DNA from 2 places in the Butyrivibrio sp. AE3004 genome. Region 2 is predicted to be linked to the other one. Evidence: predicted binding sites of a transcription regulator. Region 2 holds the regulator's gene; the other holds the start of a gene.
What was found. Region 2 encodes Rex, which represses fermentation and respiration genes when NADH is low (regulators of the CRP and FNR family bind a similar motif). Its sites were predicted from a motif close to ATTGTTAANTANTTAACAAT; they were not measured.
Positions count from the first base shown of each region.

Region 1 (16,867 bases), 730 kb from region 2:
AATCTCATAATCGGATAAAAGCTTTGCTGGCTTTTGCTTCATTTTCCCTTCTCCTTTGGTCAGTAAATGTATTTGGTCTGATAATTTTTGCCATCTCCGATAAAGCTGGCAAGCTTTTCGTTATCTGTGGTTGAGGCAAAGGTGGGATCCATCAGTGACCATTCTTTTCCGTCAAAGTGAATCATACCGTTGACCCATCCTATATCGGTTATATAGGTACTGATCCATGCGTGGTAGGCTGTGCCTGCATATCCGACCTCCATTCTGGTCGGGATTTTTTGTGAACGCAGCATTGCTGTCATGAGTACGGCGTAATCCAGGCATATTCCCTTACCTGTGGTCAGCACCTCATCTACATCCGGAATGTATCCGCTTTGTACGGTCTCTGCCTCCTCATAGTCGTAGGTGAGGCTGCTTATGAGTGCGTTGTAGATATTGGAAACAACCTCCAGATCGTCATTTGCTGTATAAGCCAGATATTCACTGTAGGCTATTGCCTGATTACCTTCATTGAAATCAACATATTGATTTGGATAAAGGAAGGGTAAAAATTTATCGTTTAGTGTAACATCGATTTTTTCTGAAAAAGCTGTTACATACTGAGTTGCGGCCAGGTTTTCGTACACACATACAAGATAAGTTCCGTCGCCTGCCTGAAGTGGGAAAACCTCATCCTTACCGCCGCCTGTTGCCAGGTTGTATGTGTAAACAATTTCATCCGGTCCTGTAATTCGAAGCTTTACCTTGCCGGAATCGCCAATGTAACGGATTACGAGATAACCGTCCGAAGCGTTTGTGGCATCCACTATGGCAAGATCGTTTTTGTGAATATCTTTTCCTCCGGCAAAAGGTCTAAGGCACATCGGAGTGTTATCGCGAAGTCCTTTTGGCAAAACCGTGGTATCGTAATTTTCTCTGTTGGCCATTGCTTTTGCTGCAAGCTCACGGTCAGGGTCAATGACAGGACCGCTTGGGAGCATGAAGAGAAGTATTGGCGTGGAAATAACAATCACCAGCATTGCAAGGATTAAGAGTATGTTTACCGTATAATAATCAGGTACTGTTTTTTCCGGTTTGTCATCCTTCTTGTTTTCGGTATCCTCTGTAAGAAAATCCGAATTCCTTCCTGTTCGTTTAAGGACTTCAAGAAGTACTCCTGTAGCATTGTCTTCACTTATATGAAATTGATTCTTCTTGTTATTAATGTATTCCATATTCAGACTCTTTGCAGGTTTCTAAGTTCCATCATGTGGCTTCTGGCAAGGGTAAGAATTTTTTCAACATGCTTTTTACTTATGTGAAGTGCATTTGAGATTTCTTTTTCCGAAAGACCGCTAAAATCATGGAGAAAGAAAATCTGTCTCTCTGAAAACGATAATGACAAAAGCTCTGCCGGATGTAGCAGAGTATAAAGGTCTGCTCTTGAATCCTGTACTGTCTTTTCATAACATACATCAAAGGCTATACGTCTTAGCCATGCGCTAAAAAGAGCAGGGTCCTTCAGCTTTATGATATTTTTTAGTGCTACTGAATAAATCTCAGTTACCGCTTCCAAAGCATCCCTGTCGTTATCAAGTATGTGTCTGCAATAGTTATAGGTATCATCAACCGTGAGGTTATAAAGCTGCGCAAAACATTCGGAATCATCGTTCCAAAGCCCAATGACGAGTTTTCGAATTTTTGCGGATTTTCTGTTTATAAACATCTGATCACCTGCCTCGTTTTTTATGTGCTTCATGAGAGCGTTGACGGAGCGGTTTCAAATTGTTTGTAGGCTCCCGTTATCAAAGTGTAGAAATGATCGGCGGATAAATCTTTACTTAAAACTGCGGAGTATGAGAGAACAATCGGAAGCTCCGGCGAGATAGTGTTATGATTTCTGACTCGTCTTTCCAGTTCACCGGTAAAAAGCTCCAATGTGTTGTCATCACATTCTTCTATTATGACCAGAAATTCGTTGCCGCTGTTTCTTCCTATCAGTCCGTACTGAGTTCCAACGGATTCAAGAATGGCGCAAAAATCCGAGATAATTCTGTCTCCGCCTGCTCGTCCGTTCTCTTTGTTTATTTCCTTGAGATTACTGATTACTAGAAGAACACATCCAAGGTCTGAGAGCTTTTCGGGCGAGTCATATTTTTGTGAGATTCTGTCAATACTGTATCTGTTTGGCAGGCCTGTAAGTCTGTCAAGATAGGAGAGATCATTTAATTCTCTTACAATATCCGAACTTTTTTTAAGTATGATAAAATCTGTCAAAATTGACGAAAAACCGATAATGAGACAGAGCCAGGTTACTATGAATGAAATAGTAAAAAAGACATTCTTTAAAATCTGACTCCGGAAATCCTGATTTATGATAAGGATAAAAAGATATATAAAAGTGAGCACAATAAGAACAGCCAAAAATATGGCCTTTGCCCTGCGTAGTTTTTGTACAAGCCTTGGTCTGTAGGTCATTAAAATCCCCCTTCAATGGCATAAAATGCACATTTTCTTACTTAATAATTATAAGGAGTGGTTATTTAAAAACTATGCATTAACCATAAACTTAAAATAAAGTTAGGGTAAATTATTCGGGAAATCAAACATATGAAAAATGTAATTTAGTATAATCTTATTGAGGTGATTACTATGATGATTTTATACATATTTATGCTGATTTTTATGATATTGACAACTCTTGGAATATATCTGTATCTTGATGAGTGCAGCCAGCTGAGAAGAAGACTTATTAAGCTTGGAGCACCCAAAAGAGAGGTAATGTCATTCCCCGGAAGATTCCATATCTTTTATTTAAAAGAGCTTTTGTATGAAAAAGAAACCGAACTTGCGGAAGAATGTTTTCTTACAGTTGAAAGAGATATATGAATAAAATCCCGAACAGTGCATGTTCAATGTCATTGAGTGCATGTTGTCCGGGATTTTTTATGGATTTTTACAATTTGATAAATTTTGCTTCTCTTTTTTCAAAGCGTGTGTAATATCTAAAACCGCAGGATTTTACCATATGAACTGCTGTGTCAAAACCCAGGGCTACATGCTCGGGTTTATGAGCATCGGACCCAAAGGTCAGAATTTGTCCACCGAGCTCATGGTATCGCAGGATGACAGCCTTTGAAGGATTGGGTTCCCCAAGAGACGGCTCTGAGTAGATGGACTTAGTATTTATATCAAGTCCTTTTCCTTTAGCTATAAGGGTTTTTAGTATCTCGTCAATGATGTCGGCATAATCTTCATATTTGTAATTCTTATTAAGATTCGGGGCATAACGGACAAGATAATCCAAATGCCCGAGTACATCAAAATCATCAAAAAGCTGTATGTTTTCAAGCGTTGACTCAAAGAACTCGGTAAAGGCTTCTTTTTCGGAACGTCCTTCATAAAAGGAAGAATAATAGGGGTCCTTACCATGACAGACGTGATTTGATCCGATCACGAAATCAAAGGGATACTTTTTTATATAGTCCAGATTTTGTGGAACAATCTGAGGCTGGAGTCCTACCTCAATGCCGAAAAATATATCGATAAGTCCTGTGTATTTGGCTTTATATTGCAGAAGTTCACTCATGTATTCATCGGTATTGACTTCAAAAATCCCCGGAGCAAGATCGGGAGTAGAAGGATAATCCATGTCCATGTGTTCCGTAATACAAATGGCAGGGAGCTTTTTTTGAAGTGCTTTTTCTATCATCATCTCCATGGGAGCTTCTGAGTCACCGGAGTGATGCGTGTGCATATGAAAATCCGCAGGTAATATTTTTGACATAAATAAATTCTCCATGATGTTAAGCTATATGTAATTTTGACCATTACATAATAGTATAAAAAACTAAAATATGCATTAAAAAGGTGGCAGCCGATGTTGTATCGACTGCCACCAAATTATTTATTATTATGTGAGTGCGAATTTTTATGATTTGAAGAAGGCCATTTCCTGATTGAGCTTTTCGGCGATTTCCTTCAGGGAATCTGCGGAAGATGCAAGAGTAGTAACCGTAGCGGAGAGCTCCTGCATTGATGCTCCCGTTTCTTCTGAGGAAGCGGCATTTTCTTCGGAAATAGCGGATAGTGCGCTCATAGTATCAACAACAGCATTCTTGGAGGAATCACAGGTATTTGCACCCTGAGAGATGAGACTTACACCACCTACTGTGCTTCCGATATCTTCAAGCATGCCGTTTACAGCATCGAGAGTCTCACCAAGTGCAACCTGCTGGTCTATGTTCCCCTGTTTTACATCGGCTGCCGCAGAAACGGCTGCGCTACTCTGCTCGAGTAGTATATCCATTTCTCTTCTGATATCATCTGCCATCTTCTTGGAATCATCTGCAAGCTTTCCGATTTCCTCGGCAACAACTGCAAAGCCTTTTCCTGCTTCGCCGGCTCTTGCTGCTTCAATAGAAGCATTGAGAGAAAGGAGGTTTGTCTGGGATGCAATGGATGAGATTCCTTCAACCTTGTCGTTGATACTTGCAACTGCCTCCTGAGTAGCGGAGATGGTATTTGAAATATCATCAATCTTATTGGTCATGTCAGCAGAGGATGCCTGAAGTGAAGCAAGGGATTTGCTTGAAATCTCCGATGCTTCCTTCATCTTCTGAGTTATATTTGAAAGGTTATCTGTAGAACTTTGTACATCCATAACAGCATCACCGATTCTTCCGACATTTTCGGAAGCACTCTGGATTTCATCTGCCTGCTGGGTAGCGCCGGAAGCGATTTCCTGTACTGCATTAGATACGTCTTCGGCTGTCTGAGAAATCTGGTTGGCAGTATCGGAGAGTTCTTCTGAGCTCATACCGACTGTAGCTGCAGATTCCTTTATATTTGTAACGATATGATCGAGTTTTTCGATAACATCATTGGTGCTGCGGACCATCTCACCGAATTCATCTTTTCTGTCTGCAAATTTATTAACCTTATGGAATCTTCCGTCAGACAGTTGAGAAAGTGATTCGTTTACTGCCTCAACGGGATTTGTGAATGAAAATGCCATCTTTATTGAAATAATGCAAGCTATGATAAGCATTACAACGCCTACAGCAATAACTATAAGGGCTGAGGATCTTGCTGCCGCATTAACCTTCTGTGTGTTTGTTGCAGCACAGATTGTCCAATCGGAAGCATCGTTCTTTACATAAGTAACGATAGCTCTGTACCCTTTTCCTGTATCGGCTTCATAATTACCGCTCCTTTGACCTGAAGTCATGAATACCGAATTTGCGCGGCTTTCTTCGTTTTCCTCAGTGATCTCATATTGTGAATGAGCTGCAACCTGACCTGTTCTGTCAACAATAAATGCATCCTCACTTTCTTTTGCAAGAATATCATGGAAGTCATTTAAATCATAATTTCTCTGAACAATACCAAGAACAGAACCGCTGTCAGTATCCTTTATGGGACAGGAAAAAGTGACCTGACGTACACCTGTGGCACTTGAAACAATTACATCTGAAATGTCGGTTTTTCCTGCCATTGCATTTTTAAAATAATCTCTTGAAGCAACATCAACAAGATTACCTTCTGTTCTAAGAACCTGCATGCCGTCTGCGCCTGTAAGAACAGTAAGCGAATTGTCGGCCATCATTGTATCCACATTTAACAGATATTGAAGCTCAACTTCCCTAAGACCTTCATCATCCTGTGCTTTCATAAAGGCAACTGTCGAAGGAGCCATTGCAACCGCCTGTATTGCTTTCAGATTATTATCAATAACTCCCTGCCACTCTGATTCAAGATATGAGGATTCCCAGCTCATGGAAGAGAGAGCATCAGTCATTGCCTTGTCGGTTGAAGTCTTGTAGCTTACCGCCGATGAGATAATAAGGGGAACTGCGCAAACAAGAAGCATAACAACAATCAGCTTTGTTTTAATACTGTTTCCCACATAGATATTACTTTTTGAAGCTTTAGAATTAGTGCCCATAACTACCTCCAATTATGAAAACTGAGAATTGCGATGTATTGAAAGATTTCATCACAAAATAACATTAAGATGTTACTTAAAATATAGTATATTATTGATTGTGCGTGTATTAAATAAGTATGAAAAAATTGTATAAAGTACATTAAGAGATGCTATGAAGTGATTATTTTATGTTTTTGGGCAAAGATTACTTGAAAAAAAGTGAGAAGTCAGATAAAATGTATTTGCTGTCAAATTTTTGACAATCATGTTGTAAAGAATTAGTAACAGCAAATAAATTATTTTTAATCATTTTAGGAGGACTTAAAATGGCAGTAAAGGTAGCAATTAATGGTTTTGGCCGTATCGGTCGTCTTGCATTCAGACAGATGTTTGAGCATGAGGGAACAGAGATCGTAGCAATCAACGATCTTACAGATCCTAAGATGCTTGCACACCTTCTTAAGTATGACTCTTCACAGGGTAAGTACAAATATGCTGATTCAGTTTCTTACGGTGATGATTCCATCACAGTTAACGGTAAGAAGATCACAATCTATAAGGAAGCTGATGCTAAGAATCTTCCTTGGGGTGAGATCGGTGTAGACGTTGTTCTTGAGTGCACAGGTTTCTACACATCAAAGGCTAAGGCACAGGCTCACATTGATGCCGGCGCTAAGAAGGTTGTTATTTCTGCACCTGCTGGAAATGATCTTCCTACAATCGTATATAACGTTAACCACGAGACACTTACAGCTGATGACAACATCATCTCAGCTGCATCTTGCACAACAAACTGCCTTGCACCTATGGCTAAGGCTCTTAACGATTTCGCACCTATCCAGTCCGGTATCATGGCAACAATCCATGCTTACACAGGTGATCAGATGATCCTTGACGGACCTCAGAGAAAGGGTGACCTTAGAAGAGCTCGTGCAGGCGCTGTTAACATCGTTCCTAACAGCACAGGTGCTGCAAAGGCTATCGGCCTTGTTATTCCTGAACTCAATGGCAAGCTCATCGGCGCTGCTCAGAGAGTACCGGTTCCGACAGGTTCAACAACACTTCTTTTCGCTGTAGTTAAGAGCAGCTCAGAAGTTACTGTAGATGCAATCAACGCAGCTATGAAGAATGCTTCAGATCCTGAGACATTTGGTTACAACGAAGATGAGATCGTATCTTCTGATATCGTTGGAATGACATTTGGTTCACTCTTCGATGCAACTCAGACAATGGTTAACAAGATTGGTGACGATCTTTATGAAGTTCAGGTTGTTTCATGGTATGACAACGAGAACTCATACACATCTCAGATGGTTCGTACAATCAAGTACTTCGAGAAGTTCGTTAAGTAATTATCGTTCGAGGTTATCTCGATTGCATGATGCGAACTTTCTTATGAATCATTTTCAAAGAGATCTATAGAGAGGTCCGGTCCTAATGGACCGGACCTTTTTCATTATTTTATTTATCCAGGAGGAAAAACAAATGGCACTTAATAAGAAATCTGTAGACGATTTCAACGCAAAGGGCAGAAGAGTACTTGTTCGTTGTGATTTCAACGTACCTCTTAAGAATGGCGAGATCACAGATGAAACACGTATCAACGCAGCTCTTCCTACAATCAAGAAGCTTATCGAGGATGGTGGTAAGGTTATCCTTTGCTCACACCTTGGTAAAGTAAAGAATGGCCCTAATGAAGGCGAGTCTCTTGCACCTGTTGCTAAGAGCCTTTCAGCTAAGCTTGGTAAGGATGTAAAGTTCGTTGCTGACTACAATGTAACAGGCGCTGATGCAACTGCTGCTGTAGCGGCTATGAACGAAGGTGATGTAGTACTTCTTCAGAATACACGTTTCCGTGGTAAGGAAGAGACAAAGCCTTCAGACGCCGGCGAAGCTTTCGCTAAGGAACTTGCAGATCTTTGCGACGATTATGTATGTGACGCTTTTGGTTCTGCACACAGAGCACACGCTTCTGTAGCTGTAGTTACAAAGTTTGTTCGTGAGAAGGGCGGAAACTGCGCAGTTGGTTATCTTATGCAGAAGGAAATCGACTTCCTCGGCAATGCTGTTGAGAACCCTGTTCGTCCTTTCGTAGCAATCCTTGGTGGTGCTAAGGTTGCTGATAAACTTAATGTTATCAATAACCTTCTTGAGAAGTGCGATACACTTATCATCGGTGGTGGTATGGCTTATACATTCCTTAAGGCTAAGGGATATGAAGTGGGTCTTTCACTCGTTGATAACGAGAAGATTGATTACTGTAAGGAAATGATGGAGAAGGCTGAGAAGAACGGCAAGAAGCTCCTTCTTCCCATTGATACTGTTGTATCAGCAGGTTTCCCGGATCCTATCGACAATCCTGATATTGAGACAGCTATCGTTGAGTCAAACGCAATCCCTTCTGATAAGGAAGGCCTTGATATCGGCGTTAAGACAAGAGAACTCTTCGCAGATGCTGTAAAGAGCGCAAAGACTGTTGTTTGGAACGGACCTATGGGCGTATTCGAGAACCCTGTACTTGCTGAAGGTACAAAGGCTGTTGCTAAGGCTCTTGCTGAGACAGATGCTACAACAATCATCGGTGGTGGTGATAGTGCAGCTGCTGTTAACCAGCTTGGCTTTGCTGATAAGATGAGCCACATTTCAACAGGTGGCGGTGCTTCCCTCGAGTTCCTTGAAGGTAAGGAGCTTCCCGGCGTAGTAGCTGCTGACGATAAAGATTGAACACTTAGCGATAAGTAATCACCTGGCGAGGTTTCTTCGAGCCAGGTGTACTACTTAGTTCGACCTGGCGATAGCGAGAGTCGAACTTCCTTATGAAAAAACCTAAAAGGAGACTTTTTTAAATGGCACGTAGAAGAATTATTGCCGGCAACTGGAAGATGAACATGACACCTTCTGAAGCTGTAAAGCTTGTTGCTGAGCTTAAAGATTTAGTTAAAAATGATGATGTAGACGTAGTATACTGCGTTCCTGCAATTGATATTGTTCCTGTAGTAGAGGCTGTTAAGGACACAAACGTTAATGTTGGTGCTGAAAACTTCTACATTGAGGACAAGGGTGCTTTCACAGGTGAGATTTCTGCACCCATGCTTGTAGATGCAGGTGTTAAGTATGTTATCATGGGACATTCTGAGAGAAGAGATATCTTCGGTGAGAATGATATCCTTATCAATGCTAAGGTTAAGAAGGCATTCGCTGCCGGCCTTACACCTATCCTTTGCTGCGGTGAGTCTCTTGCACTTCGTAAGGCAGGCACTTACAAGGAGTGGATTGAGAGACAGATCACATGGGATCTTAGTGGTGTAACAGCTGATCAGGTTAAAAAGCTTGTTATCGCTTACGAGCCTATCTGGGCTATCGGAACAGGCGAGACAGCTACAGCTGATCAGGCTGAAGAAGTTTGTGCTTTCATCCGTGAGCTTATTGCTAAGCTTTACGATCAGGCTACAGCAGATGAAGTTCGTATCCAGTACGGCGGATCAATGAATGCAGGTAATGCTGCTGAACTTCTTTCAAAGCCTAACATTGATGGCGGTCTTATCGGTGGCGCATCACTTAAGCCTGATTTTGGTAAGATTGTTAACGCATGATGCCAAGGAAGAAAATCGTAGCCGGAAACTGGAAGATGAATATGACTCCTGCAGAGACAGTTGCTTTTGTAAGTAAGCTTAGGCCTCTGGTCGACGATGCTGATGCAGACGTTGTTTTATGCGTACCTGCGATTGATATTGTTCCTGCTTTAACCTCAACCAGGGGAACATGTATCGAAATCGGTGCTCAGAATATGCATTATGAAGAAAATGGTGCATATACAGGAGAAATCTCAGCCGGAATGCTTTCTGAAGCGGGTGTTAAGTACGTTATCCTTGGTCACTCAGAACGCCGTGAGTATTTCCATGAAACAGATGAGGAGCTGAATAAGAAGCTCAAGAAGGCATTTGAACATGGTCTTACACCAATCCTTTGCTGTGGGGAAACACTTGAGCAAAGGAATAAGGGAATTACACTTGATTGGATAAGAATGCAGATAAAATCCGATCTTTTCGGAATTTCAGATGCGGATGTTGCGGAAATGATCATTGCATATGAACCTATTTGGGCTATCGGAACCGGAATGACCGCAACTTCCGATCAGGCTGAAGAGGTTTGTAAGGCTATCCGTGAGTGTATTGCAGAGATTTATGACGATTACACAGCTGAATGTGTTCGCATTCTGTATGGTGGATCGGTAAATGCAGGTAATGCTGCAGAATTATTTGCTCAGCCTGATATAGACGGTGGTCTGGTAGGAGGCGCATCACTTAAACCGGAATTTGGAAAGATTGTGCGCTACAAGTAAGAAAGTTTAAATAGTTTTTTTAGATCGAGTAGGCGGTTATTTTGCCTACTCGATTTTTGGGAGTGGAGAAAAGGGAAATGAAAAAAGATAGAATAGGTGGAATCATTAAAGGGATGCTTTTTGCGTTTGCTGCTGTAGCAGTATTTGCAGAAGGTTCTATGGATGCAAAGGCAGGAAACCTTGCTAATGCAGGGGATATTTCCAATGGTCAGGCTGTGCAGGGAACAATAACAGAGTCTGACAAAGAGATGTACTATAAATATACAGCTTCAGGTTCGGGGTATGTTAATTTTTCAGTAAGCCCGTCTGCACTTACTACAGACGAGCCCAGGTGGGAGATTGATCTGTATGACGCTGATGCTTCTGAAATTACAGATTGTCACGGAACAAAGCCTGTTACCAATAACGTTATGGTACATGCAGGTTCATCATACTTTGTAAAGATAACTAACTGGTCATCAGCGAGAGATGTCGCTTACACGATCAAGGCAAATTATGTACCTTATGAATATGTTGTTACTGAGCCTAATAATGGGGCTTCAAATGCTAAGCAGGTAGCATTTAACAGCGAATATCTTGGTGTGATCGATAACAGCCGTGATGAGGATTTCTTTAAGATAACTGCTCCTAAGGCAGGAGATGTTAACATTGATTTTAAGAGATATCAGATTACATCTACTGAGATGCCTGAATGGGATTTTACTTTATATGATTCATCAATGAACAGACTTTACAGCATCAATTCCAAGTTCCAGGATGATGTTCACAATACTGAAGGCGTTCATTATGTTCTTGATGCCAATAAATCTATTTACGTTAAAATAAACAAAAGTAACAGTAATGCAATAGGCGAGTTATACTCGTTTAAAGCATCTTTTTCACAGAACAAATTTGTAGAAAAAGAGTCAAATAATGACTTTAACAAAGCTACTAATATTCAGTTAAAGAAGTCATACCTTGGAGTTATGGGTGAAGATAATACAGGTGATTATTTCAGACTTAAGACAAAGGGTAGCGGAAAATACAAGGTAAATCTTAAGCTTGATAAAGCCGTAAAATACGGATACTCAATTAAGATATATGATTCTTCAAGAAATCTTGTGGCTTCAACACAGAAAAAAATATATAAAAACGGCTCTTTAAAATTCAGAGCTAAAAAGAAAAAGAAGTACTATGTAGTGGTAGAGCACGCTGACAAGGGCTTCTTAAGCGGTGGTATTTGTGTTGGTACCGTTTACAGATTAAAAGTCGGCAAATAATTACATGAAGAGAAGAGACTTTGCAGTCTCTTCTTTTTTATGATATATTTTAGTTGTTTTTGAAGACATTTTTTTAGGAGGAGATAATATGTTGGAAAAAGTTTTCAAATTAAGGGAACATAATACTACGGTAAAAACAGAAATAATTGCCGGTCTTACAACGTTCCTGTCAATGGCGTATATCCTCGCCGTTAATCCCAGTATTCTTGGAACTGTAATGAATCCCAGTGGTGTATTTGTTGCAACTGCAATAGCTTCAGCTGTTGCTACATTCTGTATGGCGTTCATGGCAAACTATCCGATTGCACTTTCTGCAGGTCTTGGACTCAATGCATATTTTGCTTATACGGTTTGTCTTGGTGAACTTGCATCAGAAGGTGAGAATGCTTTTAAAATCTGCTTAACAGCAGTATTTGTTGAAGGTATTATTTTCCTTCTTATGTCACTTGTAAAAATTCGTGAACAGATCATCAATAGTATTCCTCAGAACCTTAAGTTCGGTATTTCTGCAGGTATTGGTCTTTTCATTGCTTTTATCGGTCTTCGCGGAGCAAATGTTATCGTTCCCAGTGAGTCAACAACAGTAGCACTTGGTAGCTTTGCTGATGCTGACGTTGTTCTTTGCCTGATTGGAATTGTTATCATTGTTGTTCTTGAGCATTTCCATATTACCGGATCTGTACTCATTGGCATTATTTTAACCTGGGTTCTCGGAATGGGTGCTCAGGCATCAGGCTGGTATACAGCAACTAATGCATTCCCTGATTTCTCTGCAGGTCTTCAGCTTGGAGGAATTGCAGACACAGCATTTAAGTTCAACTTTGGATGGGTTGCATCACACTTTGTTCAGTTTATAGCAATCGTATTCAGCTTCTTATATGTTGATATCTTTGATACAGTTGGAACAGTAGTAGGTGTTGCTGATAAAGCAGATCTTCTTGATGAGAATGGAAATCTTCCCAAGGTTGGCAGCGTATTTATGTCAGATGCTATCGGAACAACAGTTGGTGCATGCCTTGGTACATCAACAGTAACAAGCTTTGTTGAGTCAAGTGCCGGTGTTGCTGCAGGCGGTCGTACAGGACTTACAGCTCTTACAACAGGTATTATGTTTGTAATATCACTTGTACTTAGCCCTGTTTTCCTTGCAATTCCTTCATTTGCAACTGCTCCTGCTCTTGTATATGTTGGTATGCTGATGGTTTCAAGTGCCAAGAACATTGAGTTCGATGGTGACATTGCTGATACACTTGGTGCTTATCTTGCACTTGTAATGATGCCTCTTTCATATTCAATCGCAACAGGCATCATGTTTGCAGTACTTGCATGGGTTCTCGTTAAAGTTTTGATTGGCAAGATCAAGGACGTTTCTCCTGTTATGTGGATTGTTTTTGCAATGTTTGCAGTAAGAATTGTTGCACTGATTACAAATTTCCAGTAATAGAATTTCAGATAAAAAACTGACTGTTACACTTGAAAACAAAAAAGGATGCTTACTACCGAAATAACCGGTAATGAGCATCCTTTTTTTATTTATCAGAATAAAATAGTGATTCGTAGGAAGATTGTCATGACAGCTCAGCTGCATTTATTATAGCCATGCGTTGCTCTGCCTGAAGATTCTGATTGGCATCCTCATCAAATGCACGATCAATATTTTCATCGGAGAGTTCTTCACGGTTTTCTTTTTTCATGGCTCTGACAATTCCCTCCTGAAATACCTTTTCATCGTTTGAGACGGAGTTTTTGTCGTTTTCATACAGGTCGCGAAGACCTTTTTCGTGATCATAGGCATACCTGCTGATGTTGCCCTCAATATATAACTCTCTTAGCTGAGAGTCGGTGTAAGTATCTAACTTCAGGTTATCCTTTTCCTTTTTTTCTGCCAGTTTATTAAATGAATTTTCCTTGGACGAAGTTACTTTTTTCTCTTTTTTGCTTTCAGCAGCCTTGATATTTTCCATCATTTTTTCTGCAGCTGAGGGCTTATTTTCCTGGGACTTTTTCATTTCGTCAAAAAGCTTTTTGGCAGCAGAGGAATCATCGGAAACTTTCTTTTCGGGAGCCTTTTTTTCGGGAGCAAGTTCCCGCACTTCACCAAGATCTTTGTTCTCTTTTAGCTTATCTTTAGCTATTCTGCTGGCTTGAGCGGTGTCGCCGTCCTTGGAAACAGCAACAACATCCTTGAAAACCTCTTTGATTTTTTCTTTTCTCGAAGAGTCGTTTTCGTTTTGTTCTTTTAATTTGTCTGTGGCCTTAGCAGAAGTGTCCGGCGAAATCTGTATTCTTTCAACACCACCGCTAATCATAGAAACGCTTAAATCTGCCATGGTATACCTTCTTTCTCCCCAGACCCAACAAATAATATGCATATATTCCTAGAGTCATTATAACACAAAATAAATTATCTGACAACTCATAAAAATATCTGAATATAATATTCGGGATAATTTTATATTGTGTGAAATATTATTTCTTACCAATAATTAGAAATTATATTGATTGCGAGTTATAAGTATCGTTTAGATTTTGTTAATGAATTAGTAATTGACAGAGATTACCCTACACACTAAAATAATAACGCATGATACGATAAATAAAACCAATAAGATTGATGGAGGTCACTTATATGTCCAGGAAAGCCACTATTACTCAGGAAGAGATTGTAAATGCGGCATTTAAGATTACCAAAAAGGAAGGCTTTGATCAGATTACTTCGAGGAGACTCGCAGCTGCTGCAGGGTGCTCGACACAGCCTATTTTCAGAATCTATGACAACATGGATGAACTGAAAAAGGATGTGGTTTTGAAGGCAGTTGAAGCATTTGAGGTGTTTTGCAGAAATATTGAAGCCAAACATGATACACCTTTCGTTGATCTTGGACTTAGTTATATAACCTTTGCTCAGAAAAATCCGAATCTTTTTAAGCTTCTGTTTATTTCAACTGATACCAATGAAGGTGTTAGTATGTATGATATTGTAAACGGAGCAGATGAAAATGTTGTTCGCGAGGTATCTAAGGCAAGGGATCAGGGAGTTCCTGACGCTGAACAGCTTTTCATGAAGATGTGGATATTTATTCATGGTGCCGGCTGTATGGCAGTGACAGGGGATTACGACCTTGAGGAAGCAGATTCTATTGCGATGCTTGAGTCAGCATATGAAGCATTCAGACTTTCCTGATATGCCTGATTTCATCGGAGATTTGTTTTTATAACGGTACTGGCAACCTACCGTACACTGCCGGATATAAACATGCGTTTATAGATGAGGAGCGATATAATTTAATGAAGCAGATTGCTGTAATCGGCTGCGGTGCGGCCGGAATGATGGCGGCTATTTCCGCAGCTAAGAGCGGAGCAGCCGTCACTATTTTTGAAAAAAATGAGAAACCCGGAAAAAAGATTTATATAACCGGTAAGGGCAGATGCAATGTTACAAATGCCTGCGATATATCAGAGTATTTTGACAAGATTCCGCATGGAGCCAAGTTTTTATACAGTGCTCTTTATGGCTATGATAACACTCAGGTAATGCAGCTCTTTGAGGAAAATGGCTGCAAACTGAAAACGGAGCGCGGTGACAGGGTATTTCCCGTGTCAGACCATTCATCTGACATAATCAGTACACTGGTCAGAATACTTAAGAAGAATAATGTAGAGATTAGATACCAGGATGAGGTCAGATGGATACAGGTTACCGAGGACGGACATGTTAAGGCAGTTGTTTCCGAAGACTCCGGAATAAGTGAATTTGATGCTGTTATTGTCTGCACAGGAGGACTTTCCTACGCATCTACAGGTTCTACCGGGGATGGCCTTAAATTTGCAAAGGAATTGGGACACAGAGTGACAAAGACGACCCCTTCCCTTGTGCCCTTCGAGGTAAAAGAGGAATGGTGCAGAGAGCTTCAGGGCTTATCCTTAAAGAATGTCAGTATTAAACTTGAACAGATTCCGGCGGACGGCCCAGGAAAGAAGAAAAAGTATGTATATGATGGCTTTGGAGAGATGCTCTTTACACATTTTGGAGTAAGCGGGCCCCTTATACTTACGTCAAGCTGCTACTATGAAGAGGCAGACAAAAAGGGTAATAAATACTCATACGTGATACATCTTGATCTGAAACCTGCTTTGTCGGAGGAACAGCTCGATAAACGTATCCAGCGTGAATTCGAGAATGGAAAAAACAGACAGTTTAAGAACAGCCTGAATTCGCTTTTTCCTTCAAAGATGGTGCCTGTGATGGTTGAGTTGTCAGGAATTGACCCCGAAAAGCAGATAAATGCAGTTACAAAAAAAGAGAGGCTTGAGTTCGTTTCACTGATAAAGAACATGAAGCTTAATGTTACGGGATTAAGAGGCTTCCCGGAGGCGATTATTACAAGGGGCGGCGTAGCTACCGGTGACATAAATCCTTCCACCATGGAGTCCAAAAAGGTAAAGGGACTGTATTTTGCCGGTGAAGTCATAGATGTAGATGCACAGACAGGAGGCTTTAATCTCCAGATAGCATGGTCTACAGGCCACTTGGCGGGTGAACATGCAGCAACGGATCAGTAAATTAAAGATTTTTATAGAGGAGGTGACAAATAATGGGAAGCAGTATTGCCATAGATGGTCCTGCAGGTGCAGGAAAAAGTACAATTGCAAAGATAGTATCCGCTAAACTTGGATTTATATACATTGACACAGGCGCAATGTATCGTGCGATGGCAGTTCATATGATAAGGAACGGAGTTTCGGGAGACGATAATGCCGAAATTGAGAAAAATATAGATACCGCCGATATTTCAATAGGACATGAGAACGGAGAACAGGTTGTTTACTTAAACGGTGAAAATGTGAATTCACAGCTGAGAACAGAACAGGTAAGTGCCATGGCCTCTGTTACGAGTGCTAATGCAAAGGTTCGCGAAAAGCTTGTGGAGCTTCAGAGAAAGCAGGCAAAGACTACAAATGTTGTTATGGACGGAAGAGATATAGGAACTGTGGTACTTCCCGATTCGGAACTCAAGATCTACCTTACGGCAGGCACCAGAGTACGTGCTGAACGAAGATACAAGGAACTTATAGAAAAAGGTGTGGACTGTAATCTTGACGAGATAGAAGAGGATATTAAAGAGAGAGATCACAGGGATATGACAAGGGAAAACTCACCCTTGAAAAAAGCCGATGATGCTATTGAGATAGACTCTTCATATATGACCATTGAAGAAGTAGCAGATAAAATCATTTCACTTTATAAAGGAAATTAAAAATATGGAAGTAATACTTGCCGAGCATGCAGGGTTCTGCTTTGGAGTTACAAGAGCTGTAGATGAGGTCTATGAGCAGATTAAGAAAAATGTGGGAAAG
Region 1 is NZ_JNLQ01000002.1:2,110,205-2,127,071, reverse strand. It holds gene BV60_RS0112250 (type II secretion system F family protein) at 1-42, opposite strand, end outside; gene BV60_RS0112245 (transglutaminase-like domain-containing protein) at 60-1,214, opposite strand; gene BV60_RS0112240 (RNA polymerase sigma factor) at 1,217-1,738, opposite strand; gene BV60_RS0112235 (GGDEF domain-containing protein) at 1,735-2,457, opposite strand; gene BV60_RS0112230 (hypothetical protein) at 2,632-2,868, shown strand; gene BV60_RS0112225 (histidinol-phosphatase HisJ family protein) at 2,936-3,766, opposite strand; gene BV60_RS0112220 (methyl-accepting chemotaxis protein) at 3,911-5,926, opposite strand; gene gap (type I glyceraldehyde-3-phosphate dehydrogenase) at 6,235-7,260, shown strand; gene BV60_RS0112210 (phosphoglycerate kinase) at 7,394-8,632, shown strand; gene tpiA (triose-phosphate isomerase) at 8,755-9,501, shown strand; gene tpiA (triose-phosphate isomerase) at 9,501-10,250, shown strand; gene BV60_RS0112195 (hypothetical protein) at 10,328-11,509, shown strand; gene BV60_RS0112190 (NCS2 family permease) at 11,601-12,950, shown strand; gene BV60_RS0112185 (hypothetical protein) at 13,078-13,839, opposite strand; gene BV60_RS0112180 (TetR/AcrR family transcriptional regulator) at 14,139-14,693, shown strand; gene BV60_RS0112175 (NAD(P)/FAD-dependent oxidoreductase) at 14,798-16,072, shown strand; gene cmk ((d)CMP kinase) at 16,105-16,767, shown strand; gene ispH (4-hydroxy-3-methylbut-2-enyl diphosphate reductase) at 16,772-16,867, shown strand, end outside.
Region 1: a site for Rex is predicted at 6,153-6,172, ahead of gap (type I glyceraldehyde-3-phosphate dehydrogenase). Genes of this name have one in related genera too.

Region 2 (16,867 bases):
CGCTTGCTGCAATGACTGACTGGGTAAATACAACATGCCCTTGCTGTGGCGGCCCTGCAAAGCGTGAGACAGATACAATGCCTCAGTGGGCAGGTTCTTCATGGTACTTCCTTAGATACACGGATCCTACAAATACAGAAGCTCTTGCCAGCAAGGAAGCACTTAAATATTGGCTTCCCGTAGACTGGTACAATGGAGGAATGGAGCATACAACACTTCACCTTCTGTATTCAAGATTTTGGCATAAGTTCCTGTTTGATCAGGGTGTTGTGCCTACATCAGAGCCTTATCAGAAACGTACTAGCCATGGAATGATTCTCGGTGAGAACGGCGAGAAGATGAGTAAATCCCGCGGCAATGTAGTTAATCCTGATGATATAGTTGAGGATTACGGTGCGGATACTCTTCGTACATATGAGATGTTCATTGGTGCATTCGACCTGGCTGCATCATGGTCCGAGGATGGCGTTAAGGGTTGCAGAAGATTCCTTGAGAGAGTTTGGAAGCTGCAGGATATTTTAGTTGATGGCGACGAGTATTCTGATGACCTTAAGGGTGAGATGCACAGAACCATTAAGAAGGTATCAAATGATTTTGAAAACCTTAAATACAATACTGCAATCGCTGCAATGATGTCTCTTATTAACGACTTCTATAAAAAGAATTCAGTTAATAAGGCTGAGTATAAGACTCTTATCACAATGCTCAATCCTGTAGCGCCTCATATTACTGAAGAGATTTGGCAGAGAATAGGCGGCGAGGGAAGACTTTACCAGCAGACATGGCCTGAGTTTGATGAGGCACTTACTGTTGAGAATACTGTAGAAATAGCTGTACAGGTAAATGGTAAGGTACGTGCTACAATTTCAATCGGTAAGGATGATCCTAAAGATGCAGTACTTGCAAAAGCAAAGGAAGCAATAGCCGGTAAGTTTAATGGCAATATTATCAAAGAGATTTATGTTCCGGGTAAGATTGTAAATATTGTTATGAAATAATATTTTATGAATTTTCTCAGAAATTCAATGTTATTTATATGAAGAGCTCCATGTCGGAAATCGGCATGGGGCTTTTATTAAATTTTTGAAAAATCGTTCATTTATAATGTTTATTTTGGAAATGATAGAGTAAGATATATATAGGTATTTAAATCCTGTTTCTATATTGGCAAAAGCTTTATGAAAACTTTGGACTGACCTGAGGTATAACTGCAGGTTTATTCACTTGGGTCTTACAATGAGGGGAAAAATATGAGTATAAGAAATCTGATCAGTGTTGACGAAAACAATATTCGGGACATGAAAGTGCAGGAAAAATTCAGTTCTACTTTCAAACAGATAATAATCATGTTTGTTGTTGCAGTAGCAATCCTGGTTATTACAATTTTTTCCGCTATGCTATCGATTAGAACGATTTATACAAAATATTACACAATGAATACTTTGCAGGCTGATATTAGAATTGACATTCAGGCGCTGTCAAAAGCTTTTCTTTGGGCATTATCATCGCCGGATGAAGGGATCAGACAGGAACAGCTTGGAAAAGCAATGGATAAATTTGCGGATTTTGATGCTACTCTGACAAAGCTTTCAAAGGTTCTTGATGATAAAACGGCTATTAATCAGGTTTCCTCGGATCTGAAGAAGGTTGAAGCAAACGGTGTGACTCTAGGAAACATGTTTAATGATGGTTCAAGCTCTGAAGAGATTTTTTATTATTTTAATGACACGCTTTATCCATCAATTGATGTTGTAGTAAAGGATTTTAAGACAGTATCAAGCAGTTCAACAGAATCAGCTGAAAAAGCATATAGAAATGCCTTGATATTGGGCTTTGCTATGAGTGCACTAACACTGCTTATTGTTATTTTACTGTTAATGTATATTGTAGATGTTAAGAAAAAGCTCTCAAAATCAATACTTGTTCCGGTTAAAGAAATTTCTAAAGCAGCTGACGAAATGGCAAAAGGAAATCTTAATATAAATATTGATTATGTATCAAACGATGAACTTGGAATGCTTGCCAAAGACCTCAGTGATTCCACCTCCGCAACCGAAAAGATTGTCTCTGATATAAGAGAAACCTTAAATCTTGTTGCTGATGGTGATTTTACAAAAGGAACACTTACTCCCTCTTTGTATAAAGGTGATTTTGCTCCTATAAATGAAGCTATGAATAATATTACCGATTCACTGTCCGATACATTATCCCATGTTCGTGAATCCTCAAATCATGTTTCACAGGGAGCAAGTGGTATGAGCAGAGGCGCAACCGATCTTGCTGAAGGCTCAACGGACCAGGCTGCAGCAGTTCAGGAACTTACAGCATCTGTAAATACGATTACAGCTCAGACTAAGACTATGGCTGAAACAGCTGAGAAATCCAGACGTATGGCAGATCAGGTAAGAGATGATGCTGATGCAAGTGCAAGAAAAATGCATCTTGTTACTGACGCTATGATTAGGATTACTGAAGCATCAAACGAGATAGAGCAGGTTACCAATACAATTGAATCAATAGCAAAACAGACACAGCTGCTTGCTTTGAATGCCTCAATTGAGGCGGCAAGAGCCGGAGATACCGGTAAAGGCTTTGCGGTTGTTGCTGAAGAAATAAGCGCTCTTGCTACACAGAGTACTGAAGCAGCCAAGAATACACATCAGCTGATCCAGGATACAATGGAAGAAATCAGAAACGGAAATGACGTTGTTGGTGAGACACAGGCCGCTCTTCAAAAAATGCAGGATTCTGTATCTGAGATAACAGAGATGATCTCCGAGACAGGTGAAATGGCACAACAGCAGGCTTCAAGTATGGAAGAAATAAACGATGGCATTGATCAGATATCAGCGGTTGTCCAAAGTAATTCCGAAACCGCCCAGGAATCAAGTAACGTTTCGCAAAAACTAACTGAACAGTCAGAAGATCTCACAAGAATAATAAATCAGTTTAAACTAAGGTAATACTGAATGCTTCCGGGAAGGATAATATCTTTCCCGTTTTTTTTGCACTTTATTACATTAAAGCGTTGACATGCAAAGTATTATTGTATACAATAATGCAAACATAAGACATTAACTTTTTTGCTTAAGGTATCAGGAAGTTTTCACAGGAGGAATAAAATGCAGGATCAGACATTTCAAAACAGACCAGTAACTATGAATGATAAAAACAATCTGTTACAGATTGAGGAACATATGTATATTCTTAATGATGTTGAAAAACCCAATGTTTTCAGAAATATGTTTCCTTATGATGAGGTGCCTAAGATTCCGTTTAATGACAGAATTGTTCCTCACAATATGCCAAAGGATATATGGATCACAGATACAACATTTCGCGATGGACAGCAGTCACGAGCACCTTATTCGACTGAGCAGATTGTAAAGATTTATGATATGATTCATGAACTCGGCGGACCAAATGGAATGATAAGAGCCAGTGAATTTTTTCTTTACAGTAAAAAAGACAGGGATGCAGTCTATAAGTGTATGGAAAGAGGCTATGAGTTCCCTGAAGTTACAAGCTGGATAAGAGCAAGTAAGGAAGATTTTAAGCTTGTTAAAGAGATAGGAATGAAGGAAACAGGTATCCTTGTAAGCTGTTCGGACTATCATATTTTCCTGAAGCTTAAGATGACAAGAAAACAGGCACTCGATCATTATCTTAGTATTATCAGAGATTGTCTCGAAGAAGGCATTGCCTGCAGATGCCACCTGGAGGATATTACAAGAGCAGATATTTATGGGTTTGTTGTTCCTTTCTGCGTAGAACTTATGAAGCTTCGTAAGGAGTATGGAATTCCGATAAAGGTTCGTGCCTGCGATACTATGGGATACGGCGTTAATTTTTCAGGTGCCGTTATTCCAAGAAGTGTTCAGGGAATAATTTATGCACTTAATACTCATGCAGGTGTTCCCAGTGAGCTTTTAGAATGGCATGGTCACAACGATTTTTATAAAGCGGTTACAAATTCAACAACATCCTGGTTATATGGATGTTCAGGCGTGAATGCTTCATTGTTCGGAATCGGTGAGAGAACAGGTAATACTCCTCTTGAAGCTATGATATTTGAATATGCACAGCTTAAGGGAACTCTTAACGGTATGAATACTCAGGTTATTACTGAACTGGCAAGATATTATGAGAAGGAGCTTGGTTATCATATTCCCCCTCAGACACCTTTTGTAGGTAAAAACTTTAATGTTACCAGAGCAGGCATTCATGCTGACGGACTTCTTAAAAACGAGGAAATATACAATATTTTTGATACTGATAAGTTCCTTGGAAGGCCGCCGGTAAGTGCTGTTTCCAATACATCGGGTCTTGCGGGAATAGCTCATTGGATAAATGTTCATTATCATTTAAAGGGAGATAAAGCTATCGGTAAGGACAATCAGCTTGTTCAGATATTAAAGGAATGGGTTGACGGTGAATATGCAAGCGGCCGTGTTACAGTAATGTATGATGAAGAGCTTACTAAGAAAATAGATGAGGTATCAGAGCTTATCGGTATAAAAGTAACTGATGGTGAAATTATAAAGCTTTCTTAATGATTTCATAAATATATAGAATAATGAAATTTATTATTCCAAGAGTTTAATAGATGAGGGAATATGGATAAGAAGGATTTAAAACAGGAAGTAACTGATAAATACTCCCTGCGAGGAAGGGTTTTTCACAGAATCCGTGAGGATATTCTTAATGGTAAATATTCTGATCATGAGGAATTAAAAGAAGTAGCGATCGGAAAGGAACTGGGAGTCAGCAGGACTCCTGTTAGAGAGGCGCTGCGCCAATTGGAACTTGAAGGGCTGGTTCAGATTATTCCTAATAAAGGAGCCTATGTTGTAGGAATAAGTGCCAAGGATATCCGGGATATATATATGATAAGATCAAGGCTTGAAGGCTTATGCGCAAGATGGGCTTGTGATAATATTACTCCCGAACAGATGGAAGAACTTGAAGAGATTGTCTATCTTGCGGATTTTCATGAACAAAAAGGACATTCTGACCAGCTGGCAGAGCTTGATAACAGATTTCATACAATATTATATGAATCCTGTGACTCAAAAATGCTTGAACATCTGTTAAAGGATTATCATCAATATGTATGGCAGATAAGACAAAAAACACTTGCGGGAAAAAGAGGCAAGGATTGCAATGATGAGCATCGTGCGATCATGGAAGCGATTCGCGACAAGGATCCTGACAGAGCTGAGGAAATTGCCAATAGGCACATGCGCAGTGCATATGATAATATGGTAAGGAATGGGCTTTTGGAAAAGTTTTCATAAGATGCAAAAGGACATAAAATATAAAAATCACTAAAGAGAGGAGACACTATGTCGAAAGTACAGATGACCACCCCAATCGTTGAGATGGATGGAGATGAAATGACCAGAATTCTCTGGAAGATGATTAAGGAAGAGCTTGTTGAGCCTTATATTGAGCTTAAGAGTGAATACTATGATCTGGGGTTAAAATATCGCGACGAGACAGATGATCAGGTTACAATAGACAGTGCTAATGCCACAAAGAAATACGGAGTTGCAGTTAAGTGTGCTACGATCACACCTAATGCTGCCAGAGTTGAAGAGTATGACCTTAAGCAGATGTGGAAGAGTCCTAACGGAACAATTCGTGCTATGCTCGACGGAACTGTCTTCAGAGCACCTATTCTTGTTAAGGGAATTGAACCTAATGTAAAGACTTGGGACAAGCCTATTACACTTGCCCGTCATGCTTACGGTGATGTTTATAAGAATGTTGAGATTGCTGTTCCCGGTGCCGGAAAGGCAGAGCTTGTATTTACAGGTGCCGACGGTAAGGAAATCAGACAGACAATTCAGGAATTTGACGGACCGGGTATCATTCAGGGTATTCATAACAAGGACGCTTCAATAAAGAGCTTTGCAAAGGCATGCTTTGAATATGCGCTTTCAACAAAACAGGACCTCTGGTTTGCGACTAAGGATACTATCAGCAAGACATATGATGCACGATTCCGTGAGATTTTTGATACAACTTTTGAAAGTGATTACAGACATAAATTTGATGCTGCAGGAATAGAATATTTCTATACACTTATTGATGATGCTGTTGCCAGAGTAATGAAGTCAAAGGGCGGATTTATCTGGGCATGTAAGAACTATGACGGAGATGTTATGAGTGATATGGTATCTTCAGCTTGCGGATCGCTTGCAATGATGACATCTGTACTTGTTTCTCCCGAAGGTATTTACGAGTTCGAAGCAGCTCACGGTACTGTGCAACGTCACTATTACAAATACTTAAAGGGTGAAGAAACATCAACAAATCCTGTAGCAACTATTTTTGCTTGGACCGGAGCTATGAGAAAGCGCGGTGAACTTGACAAAATACAGGGACTTATCGATTGGGCTGATAAGATGGAAAAAGCAACACTTTCAACAATCGAAAGCGGTAAGATGACAGGTGACCTTGTTCTGATCACAAGTAATCCTAATGCAAAGAAATTAAATTCAGAGCAGTTTATTAAGGCAATCAGAGAAACATACGAGAAAATATCAAAATAAAAGAGTTAAAGCCTTTCCGGATCGGGAAGGCTTTTCCTTTTATAGTGCATTCTTTCTTATTGGCGGTGCAGTATGTTATTATTATTACATTGGGTACAGTCAAAAGGGGGGTATTATGCATGGTCAAAATTAAAATTGTGAATAATCCTAATGGTCCGTCTTTAGGTACAGTTAGTGCCGGAATAATTGAAAAAGACGGCCTTTTCTTTAAGGACTTAGAACGTACGGGAGAACTTTTACCTTATGAGGATTGGAGACTTACACCCGAAGAAAGAGCAGATGATCTTGCCGGAAGACTTACCGTTGAAGAAATTGCCGGTCTAATGATGTATAGCGCACATCAGGTTGTTCCTGCAAGTTCCGGTGATTGGTTCGGCGCAACCTATAGGGGCGGTAAGAGTTTCGAGGAAAGCGGAGCAGAGGATTTTGAACTTACAGATCAGCAAAGAAAGTTTTTGACAAAAGATCATGTCAGGTATGTTCTTGCCATGAAACTGAAAAATGGTGAGGTTGCTGCAAAATGGAATAATGAAATGCAGGCATTATGTGAAGAGATGCCACATGGTATTCCTGTAAACACAAGCTCAGACCCAAGGCATGCTGCGGGAAGTGCTTCGGCAGAATTTAAGACAGAAGCAAGAGATACAAGTAAATGGCCATTGGGACTTGGACTTGCTTCAACCTTCGATCCTGATCTTGTGAAAAAATTTGCAAAGATAGCGGCTAAGGAATACAGAGCACTGGGCATTACAACAGAACTCGGACCGCAGATTGACCTTGGCACCGAGCCGAGATGGATGAGAGTCTCCGATACCTACGGTCAAAGCAGCAGACTTGTTACTGATTATGCAAAAGCATATTGTGAAGGACTTCAGAATGATAATGAAAACGGTTGGGGGCCAGGTAGCGTAGCTGCAATGGTAAAGCATTGGCCGGGAGGTGGTCCTTGTGAAGCGGGACGTGATGCTCACTATGCATTCGGAAAATATGCTGTTTATCCGGGAAACAACTTAGACGAGCATTTAAAGCCTTTTCTTGAGGGTGCTTTTAATCTTGAGGGTACAGGAAAAGCTTCTGCAGTAATGCCTTATTACACAATCAGCTATGGAGTAGACCCTTCAGGAAAAAATGTGGGAAACAGCTATAGCAAATATATAATTGGCGATCTTCTGAGGGAAAAATACGGTTTTGATGGTGTTATATGTACAGATTGGGGAATAACACAGGATCCCTCCGATAAGATTGATTCCTTTGGCTCAAGGTGTTACGGTATGGAAGATTTATCCGAAGCTGAAAGACATCTTTGCATAATTGAAAACGGAGTTGACCAGTTTGGCGGAAATAATGACATTAACCCCATTCTGGATGCATATCGTATAGGCTGTGAGCGATATGGTGAAGCAAAAATGAGGAAACGATTTGAAGAAAGTGCGAAAAGACTTCTTTTAAACAGTTTCAGGTGCGGGCTTTTTGAGAATCCATACCTTGATCCTGAAAGCAGCAGCAAAACTCTAAGTTATGATGAGTTCGTTGAGGCCGGTTTTGAAGCGCAGATAAAAAGCATAGTCATGGTTAAGAATAACGGAGTTCTTCCTGTAAAGGAAAGAATGAAAGTTTATATACCCGGACGACATATTGAAGCGCATAAAGGCTTTATGAGAAACATGATTGAAGCTTTGGATATCCCGGGAGCTTGTAAAAATGATGTAGAAGCTTTCTATGATGTAACAGATGATCCTGCAAAGGCAGATATGGCTATTTGTTTTATTGAAAGTCCAATAAGCGATGGTTATACGGAAGAAACCGGATACAGACCGGTCACACTAATGTACAGACCATATACTGCTGATAAAGCACGTGATAACAGTATAGCAGGAGGAGATTTCAGGGAGGAATCTTCAAACAGATCCTACAAAGGAAAAACAAATAAAGCTGCAAATGAAAGTGATCTTGATCTTGTTATAAAGGCAAGAGAGCTTATGGGAGATAAGCCCGTTATAGTTTCAATTCGTATGAATAATCCCTGCATTGTTGCTGAATTTGAACAATATGCTGATGCTGTTTTGGTTAATTTCGGAGTTGAGAGCGGGGCTGTATTATCTATAATAAGCGGTAAGGCTGAGCCGTCAGCTATGCTTCCTGTTTGTCTTCCGAAAAATATGGAAACAGTAGAAGAACACTTTGAGGATGTTCCTTTTGATTATGATCCCTATCTTGATTCTGCAGGTAATTCATACGATTTTGGCTTTGGTCTTAACTGGAGCGGCCAGATAAAGGATGACAGATGGGAAAAATATGTAAGAAACAGAGTTGATTAAAACTTATTAACTTAAACAATTTTCATAGATGATACGGAGGGTACAGAATGAAGAGAGAAGATTTAGATGCACTCTTAAAAGATATGTCGATTGAAGAAAAAATAATGCAGCTGGTGCAGATACCCGGGTGGTCTTTTGAAAAGGACGCTGCTGTCACCGGTATTGCCGAAAATGAAGCAACAGATAAGGCAAAAAGACTTGCGGGGAGTATTTTGGGAGTAAACGGTGCGGATAAGGTAAAAGCAATTCAGGAGGAATATGTAAAAAATCATCCGCATCATATACCAATGCTGTTTATGCTTGATGTAATTCACGGCCATGATACCGTATTTCCATGTCCTCTGGCACAAGGAGCAACCTTTGATCCCGAGATTTCAAGAAAGGGTGCTGCAATTCAGGCGAAGGAAGCTGCTGCAGATGGTATTCAGGTTACCTTTTCACCTATGGTTGATCTTGTAAGAGATGCCAGATGGGGAAGAGTAATGGAATCAACAGGAGAAGATCCGTATTTAAACGGTGAAATGGCTGCTGCCATGGTAAAAGGTTATCAGGGTGATTCTATTTCCGATAAAGAACATGTGGCTGCATGTGTGAAGCATTTTGCCGCATACGGCGCAGCGGAAGCCGGGCGTGATTATAATAATTGTGAGCTTTCGGAATATGCCTTAAGAGATCAGTATTTAAAGGGATATAATAAAGCAATAGATGCAGGTGCCAGACTTGTGATGACGTCCTTCAACACCCTGAACGGTGTACCGTCTTCGGGCAATAAATGGCTTATGCGTGATGTCCTCAGAAAAGAAATGGGATTTGACGGAGTTCTTATTTCTGATTGGGGAGCTATTGGTGAAATGGTGCCCTGGGGATTTGCCGAGGACTTAAAGGAAGCTGCGGAACTTGCAATTAAAGCAGGCGTAGATATCGACATGTGCACCGAAAGTTATGCTGCTAATCTTGAGGAATTAATTAATAGCGGAGAGATCAAGGAAGAATTACTTGATGAAGCTGTTATGCGTATCCTTAATCTTAAAAACGATCTGGGCCTTTTTGAAGATCCGTATCATGGAGCCTGTGATGAAAGACATAAGGAAATAGCACTTTCTGAAGAAAGCAGAAACGTTGCAAGGGATGCTGTAAGAAAGTCATTGGTTCTTCTTGAAAACAGGGAAGAAACTCTTCCTCTTAAAGATAAGAAAATTGCTATTATCGGTCCTTACGCAGTTGAAAAGAAGCTTCACAGCTCTTGGGCTTTATCACTTGATCCGGAAAAGAATGTTACACTCATGGAGGCTGCGGGAGAGGCAGATAAAGTAAGTCTTTATCTTGGAATGAATAAGGCAATCAGTGCGGATGATAAGCAGAACACAATAGTGCGGGTAGCAAAAGGAAGCACCGTCCTCGACAATGATACGGTAATAGGTAATGGTGAATATCACGATGATGATTTTGAAGAGACAAATGAAAGACTTTACGCTGAAGCAATGGAAGTTGCAAACTGGGCAGACACAGTTGTCCTTTGCCTGGGTGAGGATTTAGGACAGTCAGGAGAATCCACAAGCCGTGCTGATATCATGCTTCCGGATATACAGATGGAGCTTTTTTATGGAATCAGAAAAAATGCTAAAAAGCTTGTTACACTTATTTTTACAGGAAGACCGCTTGATCTTGAGCATATTCCGGAGCTCTCCGATGCGCTTATGATCTGCTGGAGACCGGGAACAGAAGGCGGACACGGAATATGGGATGTATTAAGCGGAATACATTCACCTCAGGGAAAACTTCCAATGAGTTTCCCATGGGTGGTAGGGCAGGCGCCTATACATTATAATGCGTTTAATACAGGAAGACCAAAGCCTGAAGAGGGACCAGGCGATTTTACTACAAGGTATCTTGATTGCCCAAATGAGGCAAGATATCCCTTTGGATACGGTCTGACTTATTCGGAATTTGAGATTTCAGATATCGTTCTTGACAAAACTTCATTGAAAAAAGAAGTCCCGGGTTCGAAAAAAGACAAAATTACAGCGTCTGTAAAAGTTAAAAATTCAGGTCTTGTACCGGCAACACAGACAATGCAGTTATATTTAAGAGATATTTCTGCCAGCAGAGTACGTCCCCAAATGGAACTTAAGGGATTTAAGAAAGTAAGACTGTTCCCTGGGGAAGAGGCAGAGGTAGCTTTTGAAATAAATGAGGAAATGCTTCGCTTCTGGACGATAGATAATGTGTATGACAGTGAAAAAGGAAAATTCAAAGTATTTATAGGTGTCGACTCAGCGACGGAGAATGAAGCGGACTTTGTACTTGAATAAGTACAGACATATAAAGTACATGGCATTTGCTCAATATATTTATTCGTGATAATCTAATGTGTGCCCGTAAAAATTTTGGGGCACACATTATTTTTGGAGTGATTTTATGATTTTAAATTGTCACGACTTATCAAAGTCATTTGATGGAAAAGATATTTTAAAGGGTGTTACTTTTCATATTGAAGATAATGAAAAAGCAGCCATAGTTGGAATAAACGGGGCAGGAAAAACTACACTTATCCGAATGCTGATAGGCGAGCTTACACCTGATACCGGTACGGTTACTCTTTCTAAAGATACAACCGTTGGTTATCTTGCTCAGAATCAGAACATTGACAGTGCTCACAGTATTTATGAAGAGCTTAGGGAAATGAAGCGTGATGTCATTGATCTGGAAAAGGAAATCAGAAGAGCTGAAGAGGAGATGAACGTTTTAAGAGGCGATGAACTTGATAAACTCATGGAACGTTATGCTCAGATGAATCATGATTTTCAGTTAAAGAATGGATATGCTTGGGAAAGCGAAGTTGTTGGAGTAGCTAAGGGACTTGGCTTTTCAGAGGAGGAATTTGATAAGAGGATTTCCACTCTTTCCGGCGGACAGAAAACAAGAGTCGCTCTTGGAAAATTGTTATTACAAAGTCCGGATCTGATCATTCTGGATGAGCCGACAAACCATCTGGATATGAATTCCATTAAATGGCTTGAGGGCTATCTTATGAACTATAAGGGTGCGGTTCTAATAGTTTCACACGATAGATATTTCCTTGACAGAATAGCCGGGAAGGTTATTGAAATAGATCAGACAAGCGCAGATGTTTACATCGGAAACTATACTGCATATGCAAAAAAACGTGAGCAGATAAGAGCTGCAAAGCTCAAGGCATACCTTAACCAACAGGCTGAGATAAAGCATCAGGAAGAAGTTATTGAAAAATTAAAACAGTTTAACAGAGAAAAAAGTATCAAGAGAGCTGAAAGCAGAGAGAAGATGCTTGATAAGATAGAGCGTCTCGAAAAGCCTTCGGAAATTCGCGATGATATGAGAATAACGTTAACGCCTTCATGTATAAGCGGAAATGACGTAATGCATGTGGATTCCATATCGAAATCCTTTGGAAGTGAGAAGCTGTTTGAGAACATTAGCTTTGATGTAAAGCGCGGTGAAAAGGTTGCTATTATCGGCGATAACGGAACAGGAAAGACAACCATGCTTAAGATAATAAATGGCATGGAATCTTTGGATGACGGTGAGATAACTCTGGGAGTAAAAGTACATATTGGTTACTATGACCAGGAACATCAGGTTCTTCATGATGAAAAAACTTTATTTGAAGAACTGTCAGATGCATATCCTACTATGAATAATACAGAGATTCGAAACACACTTGCCGCATTTTTGTTTACCGGAGATGATGTGTTTAAAAGAATAGGTGATCTGTCAGGCGGTGAGAAGGGCAGAGTTTCACTTGCAAAGCTTATGCTTTCAGATGCGAATTTTCTGATTCTTGATGAGCCTACAAACCATTTGGATATAACCAGTAAGGAAATTCTTGAGGATGCTATAAGCGGCTATGAAGGTACGGTACTTTATGTCAGCCACGACAGATATTTTATTAATAAAACAGCTACAAGAATACTTGACCTGACTCACGGTAGATTGATTAATTATTTGGGTAATTACGATTATTACATGGAACACTGTGAGGAACAGACAAACAGGGTGCTCACTGAAAGCGGTAATGCTTCAAGCTTTGGAAGGGGAATAGATATGAATGCTTCCGAAGCTGCGCAGGGTAGCTCTTTCGGTAAGCTTGCAGGCGCTTCCAAGACGGCTCCATCTGATAATGGAAGTACGGGAGCTGCAGACTGGAAAGCACAAAAAGAAGAAGCTGCCAGAAAACGTAAACAGGAAGCTGCAATAAAAAAATGTGAAGATGAGATTGCAAAACTGGAGGAAAGAAATGAAAAGATTAATGAAGAACTTCTGGACCCTTCTGTTGCAACGGATCTTGCAAAAGTACGAAAGCTATCCGATGAACTGACCGCTAATGAGGAAAGACTTGGCATTCTTTATGATGAATGGGCAACACTAAGTGAATAAATACCATTGATTTACATGAAATATCAGGATAAAAAGTCCCGGACATATATAATCTTTCAACTTTAAAAGAACTCTGTTTGTAAATTGAAAGATTATATATGTCCGGGATTTTGATGTTCCGGATTTCTTCGAGCGTCTAACGAGTCTTTCCTGAATTATATATCAGGCAAAAGCATCAAAAGATCCGCCGCTTTGTCCATAGGAATAACCGCTAAGATCACGCCCATAACCAACTGTAGCACTGCCAAACTTAGATGCAATCTGGTTAAATTGCTGATTGACCTTTAATGATTCTTCCTTACCATCAGTGCTTGCGACTTCTCCAACCTTCACTTCCTGTGCATTTGGGTATACAACGGGAGCAACTGTTGCAATGTCGCCCACAGCCTTATGCTTATCATAGACATCTGAAACAGGTGCCTGATTTGATAAAGACATATTCATAGGCTGTGCCTGGTAGACGTTATATCCGCCTAATCCGCCAATAGACATTCCCATAATTTTATGACCTCATATACTTAAAAAACGACATAGTCACATACTTGTATTATAAAGGGTAATTAGAAATTATTTATAAATTTGTTATTAAAGAAAAAACAAATTCACTTATAGTCGAAAGTTATTTTATCAGTAAATATCTATGCTGAAAGAATTTTTTTACTTCAAAAAATAAAAGCAAAACCTTATTGTGTATTCATTTGTCTACATTGACTATATTTTAACAGATAGTATAATTATAATATCCGGATTTTTAGAGCAAAATATTAAAAGCGCAATATATTCGGAGAAATACATGGTTGGAGGAAACATGGCGAGAAAAGAAATTTCTCAGGCGGTTATAAGTCGTCTGCCACGATATTTCAGATATCTCGGAGAACTCAAGGATCAGGGAATTACCCGCATATCTTCTCAGGAGCTCAGCGATATCATGAAGGTAACTGCTTCTCAGATAAGACAGGACTTTAATAACTTTGGAGGCTTTGGGCAGCAAGGTTATGGATACAATGTAGAATATCTTTATGAAGAGATAGGAAAAATATTAGGGCTTGGTAGAGAGCACACACTTATTATCATAGGTGCGGGACATTTGGGGCAGGCGTTATCAGGTTATAATAATTTTTTTAACAGAGGTTTTATTTTTAAAGGTGCATTTGATCTAAATCCGGATCTTCACGGAAAGAAGATTCGTGATATAGAGATAAGGCCCATAGAGGAGATCGAAAGTTTTGTAAGGGAAAACAAAATTGAGATAGCTGTTCTTACAATCCCGAAGGATCAGGCTGTTCCAATGGCTGATAAACTTGTAAAATGCGGTATTAAAGCAATTTGGAATTTTGCACACGTAGATCTTGAAGTTCCACCGTATGTACAGGTTGAAAATGTTCATCTTTCGGATTCACTTATGAAGCTGTCTTACAGTATTGACAGATATGAAAGTTCCCACAAAAAGTAAGAATCGGTTTCAGACCGGTAGAAGACAGCTAAAACCATGCGTTTACAGATGAGAGCATGAGGATTCCGATATGGCCAAGAGCGACAATAATTATTCCGATGCACTTATTGGAAAGGATGTGCCTATCCTTTTCAAAGATGAAAAATGGCAACAGCTTTTTACACTAAGCCCCAAGACCGCAAAAATTAAAGGGATTGAGGCTGAGCTTATTAAGCTTGTTGCAAAGCAGGAAGAAATAAGAGAGAAGATTAAAGACATAAAACGTCTTAAAAAGAAGCTTCTTGGAGAAATTGTTGTTTTAAGGGATGACGCTGACAAAAATCCAAAACAAAGAAAAAAGCTTGAAGCCGAAATGGATGACCACACGAGGCTGATCAAGGAATGTAATGAGAAAATAGAAGGCTGTGAGGATGAAATGCTTGGCCTTCCCAGGGAAATATACCAGGTTAACTATCAGCTCATGGTTGAAACTATGGAGCTATTTTACAAAAGGATACATGACAATACAGTTGAAATAACTGCGATTGATGAATGGGTATCCCAGGTAAGGGTCCAGCTAAAAAAGAATATTATACGGATGCAGGAAAAGGAGATAGAAAATTTTAACGTTTATTCATATATGCACAATATATTTGGCCCTGAAGTTATAGACCTGTTTGACTTAAAATACGATCCGGAAAGAAGGCACCCTATTGTAAAGCCGGGAATGGAAGAACGTGATGGGATAATATATGACGAAGAAAAATTTACCGATAGTTGATAAAAACTCAAGATATGTAGTAAGCGCTGCCGAAATGAAGAGATGTGATCAGGCTACGATAGATCACTTTGGAATCCCTCAGGATGTTCTGATGGAAAGGGCGGCGCTTTCTATATGCAAATATGTAAAAAAGTCATTGCCCGCAGGCGGACGAGTGCTGATATTTGCAGGAAGCGGAAATAACGGTGGTGACGGAATAGCTGCTGCAAGAATTCTGCATCAGGATGATATTCCTGTTGTTCTTGTGCTTGTCAACCACAAGCTGAATGAAAAAGCAGCTTCTTCAAAGAGAACAAAAGCATGTGAACAGCAGCTGAAAATTGCCCTGTCTTACGGTGTTACAGTGATTGATTTTGATGCTTCAAGTATAAATAACGAGATTAAAAGAAGTTCGGTAATTGTTGATGCCATGCTTGGTATAGGTTGCACAAGAGATCTTGAAGGTGACTACAAATCTGCAGTATGTGAGATTAACTACTCGAAGGAGGATTTTGATGAAAAAGCACCTCACGTAATTTCTGCAGATATACCTACAGGGATAAATGCAGATACAGGTCAGGTTCAGGGACATGCAATCTGTGCTGATGAAACTGTTACCTTCGGCTTTCTGAAAATGGGCTGTGCTTTTTATCCAGGGGCTGCTCATTCCGGAGAGATTCATATTGTAAATATAGGAATTACCGATGATGGATTTCTTAATGAACCTCCAAGGTTCAAATATATAGATATACCTGATGTTTCCGAAATGGCTAAGCTTTTACTTCCGAAAAGAAATCCGGCAGGTAACAAAGGATCTTTCGGAAAAGTTCTTATTGCCGCAGGGTCAAAGAGAATAAGCGGAGCATGTATTATGGCCGCAGAGAGCTGCCTGAGAAGCGGCGCTGGAATGGTGCGTGTCTTTACTGAAAAGACAAATCTTTCTGCGGTTCAAACACTTCTTCCAGAGGCAATGACAGATATATATTGCGAGGAAGACTTTGATACAAATGAAAGCGAAGTATTTAAAGCTGCAAAAGATAATCTTTTAAATGCTTTATTATGGTCCGATGCCGTTGTTTGCGGTCCGGGTATCGGAAAGGGAAAGGCAGGAAGAGAAATCCTTAGTATAATTTTGGAAAATGCAAAGCTCCCATTGGTTTTGGATGCTGATGCGCTAAACATAATATCTGATGATGAGGAAACAAGAAAACTTATTTGCGGTTACGAAGCGGATATGGTTATGACACCTCATCTTGCTGAGTTTTCCAGACTTATAGATAAAAACATACATGATTGCAGACTATGTATGATAGATGAAACCATAAAGCTTGCAAAAGAATTTCATGCGTGTATTATATGTAAAGATGCCAGAAGTCTTATTACT
Region 2 is NZ_JNLQ01000002.1:1,382,839-1,399,705, forward strand. It holds gene leuS (leucine--tRNA ligase) at 1-998, shown strand, start outside; gene BV60_RS0109150 (methyl-accepting chemotaxis protein) at 1,251-2,963, shown strand; gene BV60_RS0109155 (2-isopropylmalate synthase) at 3,123-4,553, shown strand; gene BV60_RS0109160 (GntR family transcriptional regulator) at 4,617-5,297, shown strand; gene BV60_RS0109165 (NADP-dependent isocitrate dehydrogenase) at 5,346-6,557, shown strand; gene BV60_RS0109170 (glycoside hydrolase family 3 protein) at 6,677-8,875, shown strand; gene bglX (beta-glucosidase BglX) at 8,923-11,187, shown strand; gene abc-f (ribosomal protection-like ABC-F family protein) at 11,294-13,291, shown strand; gene BV60_RS0109185 (hypothetical protein) at 13,454-13,789, opposite strand; gene BV60_RS0109190 (redox-sensing transcriptional repressor Rex) at 14,100-14,744, shown strand; gene BV60_RS0109195 (hypothetical protein) at 14,815-15,504, shown strand; gene BV60_RS0109200 (bifunctional ADP-dependent NAD(P)H-hydrate dehydratase/NAD(P)H-hydrate epimerase) at 15,476-16,867, shown strand, end outside.